Regions from separate parts of the Amycolatopsis lurida genome, predicted to be linked through region 1. Evidence: predicted binding sites of a transcription regulator. Region 1 holds the regulator's gene; the other holds the start of a gene.
What was found. Region 1 encodes HspR, which represses chaperone genes until heat shock. Its sites were predicted from a motif close to ANNTTGAGTNNNNNNNACTCAANNT; they were not measured.
Positions count from the first base shown of each region.

Region 1 (3,409 bases):
GGCGTACGGCGTTCTTTCCGACACGTCCAAGCGCAAGGAGTACGACGAGGCGCGCCGCCTCTTCGGCTCCGGCGGTCCCGGCGGCTTCGGCTTTCCGGGTGCGGGCGGTGGCGGCGGTTTCGACGTCGGCGACATCTTCGGCCAGGCGGGTCAGCAGCAGGGCGGTTTCGGCGGTCTCGGCGACATCCTCGGCGGTCTCTTCGGCCGCCGCGGCGGCGCTGCCGGTGCCACCGCGAACCGTCCGCAGCGCGGCTCGGACGTGGAGACCGACGTCCGGATCGACTTCGCGGAAGCGGTCAAGGGCGCGACCCTGCCACTGCGGCTGTCGAGCCCGGCGACCTGTTCCACCTGTGGCGGCAACGGCGCGAAGCCGGGGACTTCCCCGAGGACGTGCGCGACCTGCCAGGGCAGCGGGCTGGTCAGCCGGAGCCAGGGCGCGTTCGCGTTCTCGGAGCCGTGCCGTGACTGCCGCGGCCGCGGCACGATCATCGACGATCCCTGTCCGGAATGCGCGGGCGAGGGCATCAGCACCCGCACCCGCACGCTGACCGTGCGGATCCCGCCGGGCGTCGCCGACGACCAGCGGATCCGCCTGGCCGGCCAGGGCGAACCTGGCCGTGGCGGCGCGCAGCCGGGTGACCTGTACGTCCGCGTGCACGTCGCTCCGCACGCGGTGTTCGGCCGCAAGGATCTCGATCTGACGATCACCGTGCCGGTGTCCTTCACGGAACTGGCTCTCGGCGGCACGATCACCGTGCCGACGCTCGAGGGCAAGGTCTCGCTGAAGGTGCCGCAGGGCACGGCGAGCGGTCGCGTGCTCCGGGTGCGAGGCAAGGGAATCGCGAAACGCGACGGCTCGCAGGGCGATCTGCTGGTCACCCTGCAGGCGGCCATCCCGGCCAAATTGGACGACAAGGCCCGTGAAGCGCTGGAGGCCTACGCGGAGGCCATGGCCGACCACGATCCGCGACCGGAGATCACCGAACTTCTCGAAGGCAGGTGAGCACGATGTTCGGCGGGCTGCCGCACGGTGCGGACGAGGACACCCCGGTGTTCGTCATTTCGGTGGCGGCGCAGCTTTCCGGCTTGCACGCGCAGACCCTGCGGTCCTACGACCGCCAGGGTCTCGTGTCGCCGGGCCGGACCTCCGGCGGTGGACGGCGTTACTCGATGCGGGACATCGCGTTGCTGCGCGAAGTGCAGCGACTGTCCCAAGAGGACGGTGTCAACCTCGCCGGCATCAAGCGGATCATCGAGCTGGAGAACCAGGTCGACGCGCTCCGTGCCCGGATCGCCGAACTGACCGAGGAACTGACCGCGGCGTACGTCGCCGCCGAACAGACGGCCGCGGCCGTGCACGCCTCCTACCGCAAGGATCTCGTCCCGCTGCGGCAGCAGACGGCACTCGTGGTCTGGAAGCCCAAGAAACGCACCTAGTCTCGCGTGACCGAGTACGACACAAGCGTGATTGAAGCCGTAACTCACGAGTTACGGCTTCAATCACGCGAATGACGGCTTCGATCACGCGAGTTACGGCTTCAAGCACGCGAAACCTGCGGGGGAAGACGAACCCGCGGCGTCAGTAGGTGACGAATTGCGTCATTGGCCGGGGACCAGGGTCCGGATCTGCTGGACCTCGCCGGTACGCGAGTCCATGATCCGCTGGGCCAGCGCCTTCGCCTCCGGGTTCTTGCCGTCCTTCAGTTCGGTCCTCGCCAGCGCGACCCCGTTGTGCTGGTGCGCGACGAAGATGTCGGCGAAGTCGAGGCTGAACTCCGCGCCGTCCTTTTTGGACAGTGCTTCGAGCAGTCCCTTGTCGGTGAGCCCGTCACCACCGTGATGGTGGTGCGCGTGCGGATCCGCCGATCCCGTCTCGGGTTTGCCCCAGGCCTTCAGCCAGTTCCGCATGTCGGTGGTCTCGGTCTGCTGCGTCGCCTCGATGGCGGCCGCCAGATTCGTCAGCTCCTGCTTCTGCCCCTGCTTGGTCTTCACCAGTTTGACGATCTCCACGCCCTGGTCGTTGTGGGCGATCATCATCTGAAGGAACATCACGTCGGCGTCGTTGTACTGCGTGGACGCCGCCGCCGACTGGGGGACCGGGGAGAGCGGGGCGCCGGCGTTGGGGGGTGAGCCGTCGCCGGCCCCACAGCCCGCGAGGGCCACGAGACCGGCGACGAGTACGAGGGCCAGCTTCACTGGCGTGTCCACAGCGCGGGCGTGTTCGGCGGTTCCCAGCCTTGGATCGCCGTATGCGCCAGCTGGCACCGGTAGGTGGCGCCGCCGTAGGTCACCGTGCTGCCGACCGAGTAGGACGTCCCGGCCGCCCAGGTGCCGCCGGTGGGCGGGTTGGTGGTGCTGGTCGGCGGATTCGACGTCGTGGGCGGGTTGCTGGTGGTCGGCGGGTTGCTGGTCGTGGGCGGGTTGCCGCCGCCGATCTGCAGGTCGATGCAGCTGTAGAAGGCCATCGGCGTGTCCGCGATGTTCCAGATGGCGAGCACCTTCTGGCGGCCGCTGAAGCCGTTCAGGCTCACCGTGTGCGACGTCGGGTCCTTCGGCGCGGAGTTGTTCCCGCTGATGTCGGCGATCTTGGTGCCACCGATGTAGTACTCGTAGTTCGTGGTCCGGTGGTAGGCGGTGAACTTCCAGTTGAAGGTCACGCTGTTGCCGACCGACGCGGCGGGCCACGGCTTCGATTCGTCGTTGAGCTCGGCGAATCCGGGGAGACCACCGTTGCAGCTGCGGAGCCCCTTGGGGCCTTCGACGCTCTGCGGTTCGTAGACGATGGCACCGCAGCCGGAAACCTTGCCCTGGGCGCAGTTCGCCTGGCGGCTGGGCGGGGACAGCACGTAGCCGTGGGCGCTGGCCACCTGCGGGACGGCCACGATGGCGATCGGGGCGAGGATCGCACCGGCGGCGGCTGCCACGAGCTTGCGTTTGACGGTCATGCCGGCTCCTGGGGGATGGAACGACGGTGTTCCCGTGAGGGGGAGCAATGTGGTCTAGACCATAAATCCGCCGGTGATCCCGGTCAATGATTCACTGACCTACTGCTGCGTCGAGACCAGGTGGAACAGCCGATCGGCCTAATACGAAGGACGCATCGCCTCAGTCCAGGGTGAAGGGGTCGTACTTGATCCGCGCCAGGTCCGTGCCCGCGGCGAGCAGTTTCGCGATCGTCGCCCGGATCATCGACGGCGACCCGGCCACATATACGTCGCGCTCCTTCCAGGCACCGCGCTGGGTGACCGCCGTGGCCAGCGTGCCGCGGTCGCCGCCGGTGATGGTGCCTTCCTCGGTCACCGGGGTCACCGTCAGCCAAGGGCAGGTGACGGTCAGCCCGCGGAGCTCGTCGAGTGCGTAGAGGTCTTCCGGTCGGCGGCCGCCGAAGAACAGGTGCACCGGTGGGTTG
Region 1 is NZ_FNTA01000004.1:4,309,290-4,312,698, forward strand. It holds gene dnaJ (molecular chaperone DnaJ) at 1-1,003, shown strand, start outside; gene BLW75_RS25585 (heat shock protein transcriptional repressor HspR) at 1,009-1,437, shown strand; gene BLW75_RS25590 (DUF305 domain-containing protein) at 1,600-2,208, opposite strand; gene BLW75_RS25595 (lytic polysaccharide monooxygenase) at 2,193-2,945, opposite strand; gene BLW75_RS25600 (globin domain-containing protein) at 3,106-3,409, opposite strand, start outside.

Region 2 (3,409 bases), 950 kb from region 1:
GTCGACGCGGGCAGTGAGGATTCAGGCAGGTGCCGCGGGCGGCCGAGGTAGGTCTCGAGGCCGTCGGCGTCGATCGTCAGCGGCAGCTCGACCTCGTCCAGTGCGACCTTGGTCGCCACCTTCCGCAGCACCTTCGCGATGGTCCGGTTCGCGTTGCGCACCCCGGCTTCCCGCGTGTACTCGGCGGCGATGCGGCTGAACGCGCCGTCGGTCAGCGTGACGTCGTCCTTGCCGAGACCGGCACGCTCCAGCTCGCGGGGGAGCAGGTGGTCGCGGGCGATGGTGACCTTCTCGTGCTCGGTGTAGCCGTCGAGGGTGACCAGCTCCATCCGGTCCAGCAGCGGGCCGGGGATGGTCTCGAGCGCGTTCGCCGTCGCCAGGAACACGACGTCGGACAGGTCCAGCTCGACCTCGAGGTAGTGGTCGCGGAAGGTGTGGTTCTGCTCCGGGTCCAGCACCTCCAGCAGCGCGGCCGTCGGGTCGCCGCGGTAGTCGGCGCCGACCTTGTCGATCTCGTCGAGCAGCACGACCGGGTTCATCGACCCGGCTTCCTTGATGGCGCGGACGATCCGGCCGGGCAGCGCGCCGACGTAGGTGCGGCGGTGACCGCGGATCTCGGCCTCGTCGCGGATGCCACCGAGCGCGACCCGGACGAACTTGCGGCCCATCGCCTTCGCCACGGACTCGCCGAGCGACGTCTTGCCGACCCCGGGAGGGCCGGCGAGCGCCAGCACCGCCCCCGAACGACGGCCGCCGACCGGGCCGAGCCCCGACTCCGCGCGACGCTTGCGCACGGCCAGGTACTCGATGATGCGTTCCTTCACGTCGTCGAGACCGGCGTGGTCGGCGTCGAGGATGTCGCGCGCGGCCGCGATGTCGTGGACGTCGGTGGTGCGCTCGTTCCACGGCAGTTCGAGGACGGTGTCCAGCCACGTGCGGATCCAGCCGCCCTCCGGGGACTGGTCGGAGGTCCGCTCCAGTTTGTCCACTTCGGACAGTGCGGCCTTCTTGACCGCTTCCGGCAGTTCGGCGGCCTCGACGCGGGCGCGGTAGTCGTCGTCGTTCGCGGTCCCGTCGAGTTCGCCCAGCTCCTTGCGGATGGCTTCGAGCTGGCGGCGCAGCAGGAACTCCTTCTGCTGCTTCTCCATGCCCTCCTGGACGTCCTTGCGGATGGTGTCGGTGACCTCGAGCTCGGCCAGCTGCTCGCGGCTCCATTCGAGCGCCTTCTCCAGCCGCGTGGAGACGTCGAGCGTGGTCAGCAGTTCGAGCTTCTGCTCGGTCTTCAGGTAGGACGAGTTGCCCGCCAGGTCGGCGAGCGCGGATGGCTCCTCGACCTCCTGGACGGCGTCGATCATCTGCCAGCCGCCGCGCTGCTGCAGGATCGCGATGACGACGGACTTGTACTCGGACGCGAGCTTCGCGGAGTTGTCGTCGGTGGTCTCGGCGGCGACCTCGGCGTGCACCCAGCGGGCGGCGCCGGGACCGTCGGCGATGTGGCCGACGACGGCGCGGCGGGTGCCGCGCAGCAGTACCGCGGTCTTGCCGCCGGGCACACGCCCGATGCGCTCGACGGTCGCGATGGTGCCGAGTCCGGCGTACTCGCCGTGGACGCGGGGGACGATCAGCACTTCGGCCTTCGTGGCGGCGCTGGACCGGATCCCCGGGAAGGAAGCCTGGGCAGGCGTGGTGGCCTGGGCGGACTCCACCGCGGCGCGCGTCTCCGTGTCGGCGAGGTCGAGCGGGACGATCATGCCCGGCAGCACGACGTCGTCATCGAGCGGGAGGACGGGCAGGAGGCGGTTGTCGGTCATCTGTGCACTCCTCGGTTAGTTGAGTCTGTCTAGCTCAACTCTCCGATCGACCCGTTTGTTTCCTTTCCGCGTTCGCCGTCAGCGATCACCCTGCCCTCCGACCTCTAGCGCGCAACGCGTCGCGTTTAGGGGGCTAAACGCGACGTGTTGGACGCAAAGGTCGGATGTCAGGGGTGGACGGCGACCCCGCACCAAGCGAACGGCCGGGCACCTTCCTCGTCCCGCCGCAGCTCCCGCACCGGCCGCCAGTCGGGTAGGTGGACGACGCCGGGCTCCAGCAGCGGCCAGTCCCCGAAGAGCGGCTCGATCTCTTCGCGGTCCCGCATCCACACCGGGTTGCTCGTCTTCCGGTACTGCTCGACCATCCAGTGGAGCCCGTCGGCGTCCTGGCCCGTCTGGCCGCCGAAGCTCATATGCGACAGCCCCAGCCAGCTGCCGGGCGCCAGCGCGTTCCGATAGGTCGCGACGAGCGCGGGCGGATCGTCGTGCGGCCCGGCGAAATGCAGGACGGCCATCATCATCAGGCACACCGGCTGGTCGAAATCGATCAGCCGCAGCGTCTCCGGATGCCGCAGGACGTCCTTCGGCCGCCGCATGTCCGCCTGGATGATCCCGGCCCAGTCGGTCGCCTCGTGCCGTTCGAGGATCAGCTCCGCGTGCGCCACCGCCACTGGCTCGTAGTCGACGTACACGACCTTCGCCGTATCGCCCGGCTCCAGTTCCTCCTGGACGATCTCGTGCACGTTCCCGGCGGTCGGGACACCGGAGCCCAGATCGATGAACTGCCGGATCCCGGCGTTCAAGGCCGCGCGCACGACCCGGTTCATGAACTCGCGGTTGTGCCGCGCGCCGGGTTTGACCCACCGCCACTGCTTTTCCAGCGCACGGGCGAACTCGCGGTCGACCGCCCAGTTGTGGGTCCCGCCGAGGAACCAGTCGTAGATCCTCGCCGCGGAAGGCTTTTCGGTGTCGACCCCGGTCGGCGCCACCGGGGCCGCGTCATCGTCCCTCTTCACGAAATGAGCCTATCGGGATCAGGGCACCGCGGGTCGGCGCTGCCAGTACGTCCAGAGCGGCCGGTAGCCCTGCGCGTACCAGAACGGCGTCGAGCGCGGGTTCGCCAACGCGTGGTGCAGCAGCACGGCTTCGGTGCCGCATTCGTCGAAGACCTGGTGCGCGTGCGCGGCGAGCGCCGTCCCCACTCCGCTCGATCGCGCCGGTTCGGCGACCGCCAGCGACGACAGATAGCCGACGCGGTCGGCCGCCACCCGGCCGCCGATCCACCCCGTCTCGCCGGGGAACTGCACCCGGACCATGCCCAGCGGGCGGCCGTACAGTTCGGCGATCCACAACGTCGGATTTTCGCGGCCGACGTGTTTCGACAGCTCCGCCGTGATCGTTTCCTCCGCGCCTTCGCGCAAAGTGACAGAACCGAACTGCGCGTCATAACGCTGCAATTCCAGTTCGAGTCCGACGGCGGTTTCGAGATCATCCGCCACGGCGGGCCGGATGTGCACTCCGGGAGTGGCGGGCGGTCCCGTCACGGCGAGCCGGTCGGCCGGGCGGACCGCGATCACCAGCACCGGCGCGAAGCCGCG
Region 2 is NZ_FNTA01000004.1:3,357,022-3,360,430, reverse strand. It holds gene lon (endopeptidase La) at 1-1,811, opposite strand, end outside; gene BLW75_RS20770 (SAM-dependent methyltransferase) at 1,979-2,827, opposite strand; gene BLW75_RS20765 (GNAT family N-acetyltransferase) at 2,846-3,409, opposite strand, start outside.
Region 2: a site for HspR is predicted at 1,828-1,852, ahead of lon (endopeptidase La). Genes of this name have one in related genera too.